Regions from separate parts of the Camelimonas abortus genome, predicted to be linked through region 2. Evidence: predicted binding sites of a transcription regulator. Region 2 holds the regulator's gene; each other region holds the start of a gene.
The links. Region 2 encodes LexA, which represses DNA repair genes until DNA is damaged. Its sites were predicted from a motif close to TGTTCNNNNTGTGTTCNG; they were not measured.

Region 1 (4,242 bases), 1.4 Mb from region 2:
CCGGCCTCGCGCCCGCGCGGGCCCGGCCGCGGGGAGAGCGGATTGCGGGGACGGCCGCACGGTTTTTTCCGGATTTTACCGCCTGTTAGCAAACCGGCTCCCAACATGGGGACCAACTGATGACCGCCGGACGGCGCTGCGCCGTCTCCGGGGCGCGCCGTCGTGACGGGAGCGCGCCGCCGCGGTCATGCGCGGAAGCAGGCCATGCGCGGCATTTTTGGCAAACTGGGCGAAACCTTTCAGCTGCGGCGGAGCGGGCAGGCGGGCGTGGCGGCGCAGGAGCGCCCGGACGCCGTCGCAGGCGGCGCTGACGCCGCCGGCCCTGGCGCCGCGCCGTCGCAGGCGCGCTGGCCGGTCGCCCCGGGCGACGGGCGCGCGCCGGAAGCGCGCCAGGCGCTCGCCGCCTGTGACATGACCACCTGGACATGGGATCTGGCTACGGACAGGCTGTGCTGGGGGCCGGCCGCCCGCGCCGTGCTTGGCCGTCGCGGCCAGCTGGCGACGGGGGCCGAATGGGCCGCGACCGTCGCCGCCGGCTCCGGTCCGGACAGGGCGACCGCCATCGCCGCCGCCGCGGGCCCGGACGCCGGAGACGGCGTTCCGTTCCATTGCCGTTACGTGGCCAGCATCGCGCGCGGCCTGTGCGTGGTGGAGGAGCGCGGCCGCTGGCATGCGGGCGCCGATGGCCGCCCCGCCCGGGCGGAGGGCGTGTTGCGGCTTTCGCCGCTGGACGGGCGCGGCGCGGACGCCGGCGTGTTCGCCCGCCGTCTGGAGCCGGCGCGGGATGTCCTGCTGCGCACCCTCGCAGCCGTGCTGCATGAGCAGGCGCGCGGCCGGCGCGGCGTGTGCGTCGCGGCCTGCCTGCTGCTGCCCCGCCGGCCGGACGTCGCCGCGTCCGCTCTTGGCGTGATGGAGGCTGCGGCGAGGGCCATCACCCGCCGGCTGCGCCGCACGGACGTGGTGGCGCGGCTGGATTGCGGCCAGTTCGCCCTCCTGCTGAACGGCTGCGACGCGGACCAGGGACGCGACGCGGCCCTTGCGGTTTTGCGCCAGCTGGAGCGGGCCTGCCCGGCGTTCTCCGCCCATATTGGTCTTGTGGCCGCCAAGGCGGGTGAGGCGGATGCGCCGGCGCTGCTTGAGACCGCCGAGGCGGCGGCGCGTGAGGCGGCCGCCGCCGGCGAGCCGCTGGCGACGGCATCGCCGGCGGCGATGCGACGCCCCGGAGCGGTCGCCGCCGTTGCGCCGGACGTGGCGCGCCTGCTCAACGCCCGCGCCGTCGGGTTGCGCCGTCACGGCCTCGTGGAGCCGGGCGGCGCCGGCTTGCGGCTGGACGCGGCCACGCCGGTCGCGCCCTGCGCCGACGGCTGCAGCTTCATGGGCCGGGCGGTGCTCGCCGCCGCGGCGCGACGGGCGGGCCTCGCCGGCCTGCTGGACGCGCGCATGCTGGAGCTGGCGGTGCGCGAGCTGGACCGCGACCGCTCCGCGGCGCTGCTGCTGACGGTTTCCACCGGCTCGGTCGCCGGCGCGGAGTGGCGCGGCGCGCTGGCGGCGTGGCTGGCGGCGCATCCGGGTGTCGCGTCGCGCCTGACCATTGCGGTGGACGAGGAAGCGTTCGGCGATGGCGGGGAAACCGGGGAGGGGGCCGGCGGAGAGCGTCCCGAGCCGCGGGTGATCGCCCAGCATCTGGCGATGCTCAAGGCGCTTGGCGTGGGAATCGCCGTCAGCGGCTATGGCGCCGGCTGGCTGGGGCGGGACGATCTGGCCGCCATGGCGGTTGACCTTGTCTGTCTCGACGGCCGGCTGGCCCGGAGCGGCCTCGCCCTGGCGGGGCCGGACCGTTTCATTGTCCGCGCCCTGACGGAAGGCGTGCGCGAGACCGGCGTTCCCGTGCTGGCGCCCCTTTGCTGAGCCGGATGATTTTTCCGCGCGCGGCCGTGTGGCGGCGTGACGCGGGCGCGGCTGTGCGAAACGCCGGCGCCGTCGCGGCAGGGTCTTGATCGGCGCCGGCCCGTCGTGTAGGAACCGCGCAAACCACAGGTCTACGCCTCGTGTTTGCGGAGAGGTGGCAGAGTGGTTGAATGCACCGCACTCGAAATGCGGCATACGGGCAACCGTATCGGGGGTTCAAATCCCTCCCTCTCCGCCATTTCCCTTCCCGTCTCATGTTGATCAGGGTTGCCGGCGCGGCTGCGGTCGCGCGCGCGGCGCGGGCCCGTCCGCGCCTGCGCTCCGTCCGCGCCTGCGCTCCTGGCGCGGGAGCGCTTGCACTGGCTGTGTGACAGTGCGCGGGGCGCCGTCCGCATCTGGCGGCGCCGGCGCCGTCGTCCCGTACGGCGGCTTGGGCGCGGCTGCGGGCCAGGTGCGTCTCCATGCCGGCGCCAGTCCCGGGCCCGCCCGGCGTTTCGCCGGCCGTGTGGCGCGGACGCCCGTCGCGGCGACGGGCGGGATGACCTGACGCGACTGGTTGACTCTGTTTTCGTGTGAGAACAAAAAGAGAACATATGGCGGCCGGCAGGGCCAGCCGCCTGACGCCGGGAGGTTGTTCTTTCCATGCCGGCTTCCGCCGTCAGACCCGTCATTGAGGAGCTGCGCGCGCGCATCGCCCGCCTTGGGCGCCTGGCGGCGCGCACGCGGCGCGTGCTGCCCTTCGGCGTGCCGGAGATCGACCGCCGGCTGCCGGACGGCGGCCTGCCGCTGGGCGCGCTGCACGAGATCGCCGGCGGCGGCGACGGCGCCGTGGACGGGGCCGCCGCCGCCCTGTTCGCAGCCGGAATCGCCGCCCGGGCCGGCGGCAGGACGCTGTGGTGCGTGACCCGTCGCGACCTGTTCGCGCCGGGCCTCGCCCAGGCCGGCCTGCATCCGGACCGGCTCATAATGGTGGAGGCGGGCGACGAAAAATCCCTGCTCGCCTGCCTGGAGGAGGGGCTGCGTCACCGTGGGCCCGCCTGCGTGGTGGGGGAGGTTTCGCGCCTGTCGATGACGGCGTCGCGCCGTCTGCAGCTGGCGGCGGAGGAGGGCGGGGTCACCTGCCTCGTCATCCGCCGCTGGCGCCGCCCGTCGGAGGCCGCCGGTTTCGGCGAGCCCACGGCCAGCGTCACCCGCTGGCGGGTCACGGCCCTGCCTTCGGCGCCCCTGCCGGTTCCCGGGCTCGGCCGCGCCCGCTGGCTGCTGGAGCTGGCGCGCTGCCGCGCCGGCGACAGCGCCGCATTTGAAGTGGAGGCCTGTGATGCAGAGGGTCGTATCGCTCTTTCTGCCCCGCTGGCCGACGGACCGTCTGCGCAGACAGGCTGGCGCCGCGGCGCCGTCGCCTGAAACGCCGCTGCTGTTCGCCGGCCGCGAGGGCGCCAGACGCGTCGTCGTCGCCGTGAACGCGGCCGCGGAGGCGCTCGGCCTGCGCCCCGGCATGCCGGTGGCGCAGGCGCAGGCGCTGGTTCCCGGCCTCGCCGTCATGGCGGCTGATCCGCGCGCCGACGCCGCGGCGCTGGAGCGGCTGGCCATCTGGGCCCAGCGGCGCTTTTCTCCTGTCGTCGCGCCCGATCCGCCGGACGGCCTGGTCATGGACGTCACCGGGACGGATCACCTGCATGGCGGCGAGGCGGCCATGCTGGCGGCGCTCACCCGCCGTCTCGCCGCAGCCGGCTTCAGCGCCCGGGCCGCCGTGGCCGACACGCCGGGCGCCGCCCACGCCGCCGCCCGCTATCTGGCGCGCGACATGCTGGTGGTTCCCCCCGGCGCGGCGGAGGCCCTGCTGCGGCCGCTGCCGGTCGCCGCCCTGCGCCTGCCGCCGGACGTGGCCGACGGCCTGCGCCAGCTGGGGCTGGAGCGCGTCCAGGACCTGCTGGAGCGGCCGCGCGCCGCGCTGCTGCTGCGTTTCGGCCCGGAGCCGGGCCGCCGGCTCGACCAGGCGCTCGGCCGCGCGCCGGAGCCTGTCGAGCCGGTGCGCCCCCCCCGAGGTGGTGACGGCGCGGCGCAGCTTTGCGGAGCCCGTCAGCGCTCCGCAGACCATCGCCCGCCATGTGGAGCGGCTGGCTGTGGCCCTGTGCGAACGGCTGGCGGCGCGGGAGCTGGGCGCGCGCCACGTGGACCTGCTGGCGCATCGCGTCGACGGCGCCCGCCAGACGCTGCGCGTCGGCCTCGCCCGGCCGGACCGCGACGCCGCCCGTCTGTTCCGCCTGCTGCAGCTGAAGCTGGAACGCATCGATCCCGGTTTTGGCGTTGAGACCATGGAGCTGGCCGCCTCCT
Region 2 (4,242 bases):
CCCGGTGAGATTGCCGTTGGAGTCGCCGCCCGTGTAGGCGTAGTCCCAGCGGCTGGTATGGAAGCTGTGGCCGCGGAACGTCTCGATGCCGGGAATGCCTGGCAGCTTGGGCCGCTCCAGGGGGCCGCCGTTGAGAATGACGAAACGGGCGTAGATCTCGTCGTCGCGGCTGGTGAGCGCCCGCCAGCGGCCCTCGTTCTCCAGCCAGCGCAGTTCGGTGACCACGGTCTGGAACAGCGCGTGGGGATAGAGGTTGAAGTGGTTGGCGATGCGCCGGCAGTGGGCGAGGATCTCCGGCGCGCGGGCGTATTTGCGCTCGGGGATGTAGCCGGTTTCCTCCAGCAGCGGCAGATAGATGTAGCTTTCGGTGTCGCAGGCGGCTCCGGGGTAGCGGTTCCAGTACCAGGTGCCGCCGAAGTCGCCGCCCTTTTCGACGATGCGGAATGAATCGACGCCGGCCTCGCGCAGGCGGCCGCCGGCGAGCAGGCCGCCGAAGCCGCCGCCGATCACCAGCACCTCCACCTGCTCGATCACCGGGTCGCGGGTGAAGCCCGGCTCCACATAGGGATCCTCGAGATAACGGGCGAACGCGCCGGCCATCTCGACGTACTGGTCATTGCCGTCCTCGCGCAGGCGCCGGTCGCGCTCCTCGCGATAGCGCGCCTTCAGCGCCTCGATGTCGATGTTGGCGGCGTCGATCGCTGCGGCGTCCGTGTCGCTGGCGGCCATGTTTCGCTCCCTTGTGGCGCGGCCGGCACCGGGCGTACCGCAACCGGCGCGACGCGCCTTTTGTCATATCAAATATGATACTGGTCAGTACTGCCCTGACTGTCAACCGCTTCCCGCGCATGGCTGGCGCGGCGGGCGATGCGGCGAGCGCCCTGCCCGGCGCAGTCCCCGATTGCGGAACAGCCAGGAACAGGCTATCAATGTTCATGATTTGTTTCCGCGCGATTCGTATGGTCGCGTCCAGCCGGCGGCGCGCGCCAGGCCGCGCCCGGGCACGTGGACCGGCCACACGGGTCGCGGCGGCGCGGCGGGAGCGGCGCAGCCGGCGCGGAACGCATGCTGGACGCGGGGATGGGCGCCATGTTGACGGCGAAACAGCACGAACTACTGCGTTTCATTCACCAGCGCCTGCAGGAGACGGGCGTGCCGCCCTCCTTCGACGAAATGAAGGAGGCGCTGGCGCTCCGCTCCAAGTCCGGCATTCACCGTCTGATCATGGCGCTGGAGGAGCGCGGCTTCATCCGCCGCCTGCCCAACCGCGCCCGCGCCGTGGAGGTGCTGCGGCTGCCGGAGACGGCGGCGGCCGGCGGCGGCTTCCGTCCGCGGGTGGTGGAAGGCGGGCGCGCCGCGCCGGCAAGGGCGGCCCCGGCGCGGGAGGCGGCGCGCGAGGCCGGCGCGGGGAGCCCGGAGGTGGTTTCCGTGCCGGTGGTGGGGCGCATCGCCGCCGGCGTGCCGATCAGCGCCATCCAGCAGCAGGGCGAGTTCGTGCCCCTGCCCGCCGCCATGCTGGGCTCCGGCGAGCATTACGCCCTTGAGGTGCGCGGCGATTCGATGATCGAGGCCGGCATTCTGGAGGGCGATCTGGCGGTGATCCGCCGCCAGGATACGGCCGACAACGGCGACATCATCGTGGCGCTGATCGACGACGAGGAGGCGACGCTGAAACGCCTGCGCCGCCGCGGCCGCGAGATCGAACTGGAGGCGGCCAACCCGCACTTCGAGAACCGGGTGCTGCCGGCAGAGCGGGTGAAAATCCAGGGCCGTCTGGTCAGCCTGGTGCGCCGCTACTGACGCCGGCGCGCCCTTGGCGACCGCCCGGCGCATGCCCTCTTGTCTCGCGGGGAATCGCCGCGGCAACGGTCGAGCGGATCAATTGTCGGGCGGGCGCGACGCAGCGACCCGCAGCCCGGTGACAGGCCACAGGCGGCGGGCGAAGGCGCTCCGGAAGTCCGGGAGGCTGGAGCGCTTCGCCCCCCTTTCCCGGAGCGCTTCCCCCGCGCAGGACCGCCGCGTCGCGATGGGTTCAGACAGGGCCGAAGCGTCTGCGGCGCGGCGTTGCGCGCTCCCGCCGGCCGTGCAGGCGTTGTCAGCGATGGCCGGCGTTGGGGCCCGCAGCGGCGATGACGCCGCCCTGCGCCGGGCCATCATCCGGCGACGCCGCTCCTGCGCTCCCGGAAGGCTTCCGGCGCTTTTTGTGAACGGGCGGGCGTTCGCCTCCGCCGCGGGCTTGCCAAGCGACGTCGGCGGCGGCAAAAAGACCGCTGCCCTTGGGCGCGGGCGACGCGAACGGCGCCGCGGGCGCGCCTGGCGGGTCCGGCGACGGCCTGCGGGCGAGCGCTGGCGCAACAGCCAGACGTGACGCCGGAACCGGAAACAGGCGCCGGCGCTGCTGGATGGGTGGCCGAGTGGTTTAAGGCAGCGGTCTTGAAAACCGCCGTGCGGGCAACCGTACCGTGAGTTCGAATCTCACCCCATCCGCCATTTAATCCTGTCCGTGCCGCCACAAGATCGCCCAGGCTGTTTTGAGGCATGTTGCATCGGGATCGGACGCGCTTTCATCCCTTGACGTTTCCTAGCATATTGTTACAAGCAATATCGTTTGCTTTTTTGGTGGTGGGGCGCTTCGGGCCCATAATTCACTGGTAGAATCTGTTTGGGCACTCATTACGACGGAACTGACAGACCATGAAAGGGCAGCCAAGAATCTGGTACTACGCAGCACGATTGGCTGGGCCTTCCCATGAGCGACAGGCATACGATCAGAAGCTACACGAGGGCGTACACTCGACAGGATCTTAAGTCTGACGGGGGATGCGGGCTGCGACAAGCTATGCGGCGACAAAACAGCTCTCGGGTCGCTTGGCGTAGCGTGTGGCGTCCCTGAACTGTTTGATACGGTTCACGAACCGTCCGCCATGATATTGCCGAGGGCCGCCTCGCGGATACACGGTGAAGTCATCCTTGCTATCTAACTGGGCGAGATATTGGCCCCGGCTTTTTCGGTCCGCCATGGCTTGCGCGCGGATCACTGATATCGCAACAGCCTGTCAGCAGGACACGGTCGCAGCCCACTTCCCGGCACTTCGGCCTGCCTACAGTCCACAACCTGTAAGCCCGTCAGGCGCAGTTTGGCCGGGCGGCCTTCGGCATCAAGACAGCGTGGTTCCTGCAGCGCGTGACGTCGCGGCGGGAACGTCCCGCGCCGCCAGCGTCTCCGCCCCCTATTTCCGTCGCGCCGTGGCCGCTGACGGGAACCCAGCTGGCGTCCATGTTGACGCGGCCAATCTCGTAAGCGTTTGAGACCACTTCAGGGAGTCGATGACATATATCGACTTTTCGCCATCCAACAATCCAGTTGCAGGTAACAGATTATGTACAGGTCGAAGCGCTCGCGGGTATCGCAGCACGGGGATGAGACGGGCACACTGCCAGAGAATGCCATCAAGGACACGTCCATCGTCAACGCGCCGAATATCACAAGACCTGTATGGCAAACGCAATTCTATTGTGGCCGCTCATAATCGGTTCGTTCGTAGCCACAACGGCGCATGACCTCCCCATGATGAGAAGCCTAGAATCATCAAGCTGCCGGAGCGTCTCGAAGTTTACGTGTGCGCGTCCTGGCGAACATACCAAGCGTTAAACGTCTAATGTTTGCTCATCCGGCGCCCGCGCACGATATGGCGCACCGGTCTCGCCGCCTCGTGCCAGCCAGATCCTTGAACGTGGCCCGGGCGAGCGTTGCGCTGGCCGTCGCTTTCCCAAACTGCAGCCTTCGCCCTTTTGCCCTAAAAAGAGGTGTCACCGCAAACGCCCACAACCACGCACGCTACTTCCATAACCGGCGTGATTGACGCCATGCTCATCGCGTCGCCTCTGCCACACGAAAGGCGCTCTACCCCATTCACGACTGCGACCAGCTGCCGACCGAAAAACATCTGCATTATTGGAGTATCTCTGACGTTGCCCCCTGCGCCTATTCCGGTTTGAAGTTTGATCTGGCCCCGCTGAGAGGACCAGACATGAAGCGCACGCGGTTTTCAGAAGAACAGATCATCGCCATCCTGAAGGAACACGAGGCGGGCATTCCGGTGGCGGAGCTCTGCCGGAAGCACGGCGTCAGTGACGCCAGCATCTACAAGTGGAAGGCGCGGTTTGGCGGCATGGAAGTGTCCGAGGCCAAACGGCTGCGGGCCCTTGAGGACGAGAACAGTCGCCTGAAGCGCATGCTGG
Region 3 (4,242 bases), 940 kb from region 2:
TGATGGCGCTGGCCATGACCTTTCATGACGAATACGCCGCCACGGGCGAGATCGTCTTCGCCCTCGTCTACCGGCTGGAGGCTGCCGGCGAACGGCTCGCCGCCGCCGTGGACGCCGTGAGCCCGCGGCTGCCCGGCGAGCCCGCCGGCGAGCTGCGGCTGATGGCCACCGCGCTGGCCGAAACCGTGCATCTGGCGCAGCTGGCGCGCGAGTGGCGCCAGGACGCCATCAACCTCCGCCACGGCCTGGAGCATGGCGCGCACGACGGCGCCCGCCGGGCGGCGGTCGAGGCGGGCGTGCGCCAGCTTGAAGCCTATGTGCGGCAGAACATGAGTGATTTCAGCCGCTGGCTGGCGGCGGCGCAGCGGCTCAATCCGGCGGCGGCGCGCGCCGCCGCCGCACTGCGCCGGCGGGAGCGGGAGCTGGCCTGAACGGCCGGCGCGCGCCGCCCGGCCCGGCTTGCCCTCGCCGCCGTTCCGCTGGCACAAGGGGCCCGCCATACTGCCGCACGGGGTGCTTCGTCCATGGCTTCGTCCACCGGCCCGGAACTTGAACGTCTGATCCAGCTGCTGGCGCGCCTGCCCGGTCTTGGTCCGCGCTCGGCCCGCCGCGCCGCGCTGCACCTGATCCGCAAGCGCGAGACGCTGCTGCAGCCGCTGGCCGAAGCGGTGCGCGTGGTGGCCGACCGGGTGATCACCTGCGAGACCTGCGGCAATGTCGACACGGTTTCGCCGTGCGTCATCTGCCAGGACGCGCGGCGCGACCCTTCCGTGCTGATCGTGGTGGAGTCGGTGGCCGACCTGTGGGCGCTGGAGCGCGCCGCGGCGATGAACGCGCGTTACCACGTGCTTGGCGGCGTGCTTTCGCCGCTGGACGGCGTCGGCCCCGACGACCTCAACCTCGCCTCCCTGGCCGAACGGGCGGCCCGGGACCGGGTGAGCGAGGTGATCATCGCGCTCAACGCCACCGTCGACGGCCAGACGACCGCCCATTTCATCACCGACATGCTGCAGCACCTGCCGGTGAAGGTGACCCGTCTCGCCCATGGCGTGCCGGTGGGCGGCGAGCTCGACTATCTCGACGAAGGCACGCTGGTCGCCGCCATCCGCCAGCGCACGGCGCTCTGAGGCGCGGGGAAGGCCCCCGCCCGCCGCCCTCCCCGGCGCGTCAGGCTGCGCCGTCGAACTCCAGCGCCTCGATGCGGCCGCCGCGGCGGGCGACCTTCTCCACCGAGACATTGAGCGCCGCCAGATCCTCGCGCGCCTGGCGGAAATGGCCGTCGAGACGGGCGGCGCGCTCCTGCAGGCGGCCGATGTCGTCGAGCAGCCGCCCCACCTCCGCCTGGATGGCGCGGGCCTCGTCGCGGATGCGGGCGTCGCGGGCCATGGCCCGCGCCAGCTGGATGGCCACCGCCAGCAGCGACGGCGAGACGATGATCACCCGTGAGCGGGCGGCGGACTGCGACACGTCCTCGAAATGCTCCAGCAGGTCGGCGTAGAGCGACTCGGAGGGAATGAACATCAGCGCCAGGTCCTGGGTCTCGCCCGGGATGAGATATTTGCCGGCGATGTCGCGCACGTGGGCGGCGAGGTCCTGGCGCAGGCGGGCGGCGGCGGCGCGGCGCTCCGCCTCGCCGCGGGCGGCGCGAAACGCCTGGAAGCCCTCCAGCGGGAACTTGGCGTCGATGGCCAGCGGCAGGTCGCCGGGCAGGCGCACCAGACAGTCCGGCCGGCGGCCGTTGGAGAGCGTGGCCTGGAAGCTGTAGGCGCCTGGCGGCAGGCCGTCGCGCACGATGGCCTCCATCCGCCCCTGGCCCCAGGCGCCGCGGGCCTGCTTGTTGGCGAGCACCTCGCGCAGGCTGAGCATCTCGCCGGCGAGGGCGCTGAGATTCTGCTGGGCGGCGTCGATCACCGCGAGGCGGCTGGCCAGTTCAGAAAGGCCGTCGCCGGTGCGCCCGGCCATGTCGGCGAGGGTGCGGCCCACGCGGTGCTGCAGCATGTCCACCTGCTCGGCCACGGCCCGCTGCACTTCCGCCTGGCGCGCCCCGAGCCCCTGCATGCCGGCGTGGAGGCCGCCGTGCATCTCCGCCTGCAGCCGGGCAAGCTGCTCCAGCCGCGCCTCCATCCCGCGGGCGTGGCTGTCCAGCAGCGCCAGCACGTCGTCGGCGTGCAGCAGGCCGCCGGCGCGCGGCCGGCGCCGGCGCAGCAGCAGCAGCATGAGCGCGAACGCCGCCGCGACGGCCGCAGCCGCCGCGAGCGCCAGTTGCGCCGGCGAAAGTCCAAGGCCGCCTGCGGCCAGCCACATGTCCTGCATCACCCGCGACCCTTCCGCGCCCGCGGCCCGGCGCCCCGCCGGCGGCGCCGGAACGCACCGCTGGCGGATCCTCCGGCGCCGGCGAGAACAAATCAAGTACAACTTGACCGTGAAAGGTGAAGACACTATCTGTGCGGCGCATGAGCATCAAACCCCTCGTCATCCTTCCTGACGCGCGCCTGCGCCAGATTTCCCGGCCTGTCGGCGCCGTCACCGCGGAGATCCGCGAGCTGGCCGACAGCATGCTGGAGACCATGTATGACGCGCCGGGCATTGGCCTGGCGGCGGTGCAGGTCGGCGTGCTCAAGCGCCTGATCGTCATGGACGTGGTGCGCGAGGAGGGCCGGGACGGCGAGCCGATCATCATGATCGACCCGGAGATCACCTGGTCGTCGGACGAGCGCAGCGTCTACCGGGAGGGCTGCCTGTCGATTCCGGACTACCAGGCGGAGGTCGAGCGCCCCGCGCAGGTGCGCGTGCGCTATCGCGACATCCATGACAGGATGCAGGAGATCGAGGCCGGAGGGCTGCTCGCCACCTGCGTGCAGCACGAGATCGATCACCTGAACGGCGTGCTGTTCATCGACCATCTGTCGAAGCTGAAGCGCGACCGGGTGATGACCAGGTTTAACAAGCTCGCCCGCCTGCAGGGCCGGGCGGCGTCCTGAGCCGCGGCGGGCCGCGCCGGGTCCGGCCTGCGGCCCTTCCCGCCCGCCGGCCGTTCTGGCGACAGTGAAAACGGGAGCCGAGGTTGCGCGTCATTTTCATGGGAACGCCGGAGTTCTCCGCGCCGACGCTGGCGGAGATCGTCGGCCACGGGCACGAGGTCGTCGCCGTATACACCCGCGCCCCCCGCCCCGCCGGCCGCGGCATGAACGAGCGCAGGAGCCCCGTGCACGAGATGGCCGCGGGCTTCGGCATTCCCGTCCACACGCCTGCGACGCTGCGCACGGCCGGGGCGGCCGAAACCTTCCGCGCCCTGGCGCCGGACGTGGCGGTGGTGGTGGCCTACGGCATGATCCTGCCGCCGGAAATTCTCGCCGTTCCCCGCTTCGGCTGCATCAACCTGCACGCCTCCCTGCTGCCGCGCTGGCGCGGCGCGGCGCCGATCCAGCGGGCGATCATGGCCGGCGACGCGGAAACCGGCGTGTGCGTGATGCGCATGGAGGAAGGGCTGGACACCGGCCCGGTGGCCATGTGCGAGCGGGTGACGGTCACGCCTGAGATGACCGCCGGCGAGCTGCACGACGTGCTCAGCGGCCTTGGCGCCGACCTCGCCGCCCGCGCGCTCGCGGCGCTGGAGCGCGGCTCGCTGCGCTTCACCCCGCAGCCGCAGGACGGCGTCACCTACGCCCACAAGATCACCAACGCCGAAACCCGCATTGACTGGAGCCGCGACGCGGCGGCGGTGCACAATCACATCCGCGGCCTCTCGCCCTTCCCCGGCGCGTTTTTTGAGGCGGACCTCGGCAAGGGCAGGCCGGAGCGCGTCCGCGTGCTGCGCGCGCGGCCGGCGGAAGGCGCCGGCGCGCCAGGCGAGCTCATCGGCCCGGGCATGACGGTGGCCTGCGGCCAGGGCGCGGTGCGGCTGCTGCAGGTGCAGCGGGCCGGGCGCGGCGTGGTTGCGGCGGACGAGTTCCTGCGCGGCGCGCGCCTTGCGCCGGGCGCGCTGCTCCAGGCCTCCCCCGGCGCGGATACAGGGAGCTAGCGGTGCCGCGATATCGCCTCGTGATCGAATATGACGGCACGGGCTATGTCGGCTGGCAGTGGCAGGGCAACGGCCGTTCGGTGCAGCAGGCGGTGGAGGAGGCCATCATCCGCTTCGCCGGCGAGCATCCGCGGGTGCAGTGCTCCGGCCGCACCGACGCGGGGGTGCACGCCCTCGGCCAGGTGGCGCATGTGGACCTCAGCCGCGAATGGCGCACGGAC

Region 1: the regulator LexA is predicted to act here: its motif matches at 2,483-2,500, upstream of ACFFJB_RS13375 (ImuA family protein).
Region 3: the regulator LexA is predicted to act here: its motif matches at 2,397-2,414, upstream of def (peptide deformylase).

What each region holds. Positions count from the first base shown of each region.
Region 1 covers NZ_JBHLWR010000006.1:2,550,644-2,554,885, forward strand. The annotation lists gene ACFFJB_RS13365 (EAL domain-containing protein) at 205-1,908, shown strand; tRNA gene ACFFJB_RS13370 (tRNA-Ser) at 2,057-2,146, shown strand; gene ACFFJB_RS13375 (ImuA family protein) at 2,551-3,312, shown strand; partial or broken gene ACFFJB_RS13380 (Y-family DNA polymerase) at 3,227-4,242, shown strand, end outside.
Region 2 covers NZ_JBHLWR010000006.1:1,184,336-1,188,577, forward strand. The annotation lists gene ACFFJB_RS07490 (flavin-containing monooxygenase) at 1-729, opposite strand, end outside; gene lexA (transcriptional repressor LexA) at 1,090-1,800, shown strand; tRNA gene ACFFJB_RS07500 (tRNA-Ser) at 2,401-2,490, shown strand; one part of gene ACFFJB_RS07505 (IS3 family transposase) at 4,032-4,242, shown strand, end outside.
Region 3 covers NZ_JBHLWR010000006.1:247,252-251,493, reverse strand. The annotation lists gene ACFFJB_RS03480 (hypothetical protein) at 1-431, shown strand, start outside; gene recR (recombination mediator RecR) at 525-1,127, shown strand; gene ACFFJB_RS03470 (DNA recombination protein RmuC) at 1,168-2,313, opposite strand; gene def (peptide deformylase) at 2,454-2,981, shown strand; gene fmt (methionyl-tRNA formyltransferase) at 3,080-4,021, shown strand; gene truA (tRNA pseudouridine(38-40) synthase TruA) at 4,024-4,242, shown strand, end outside.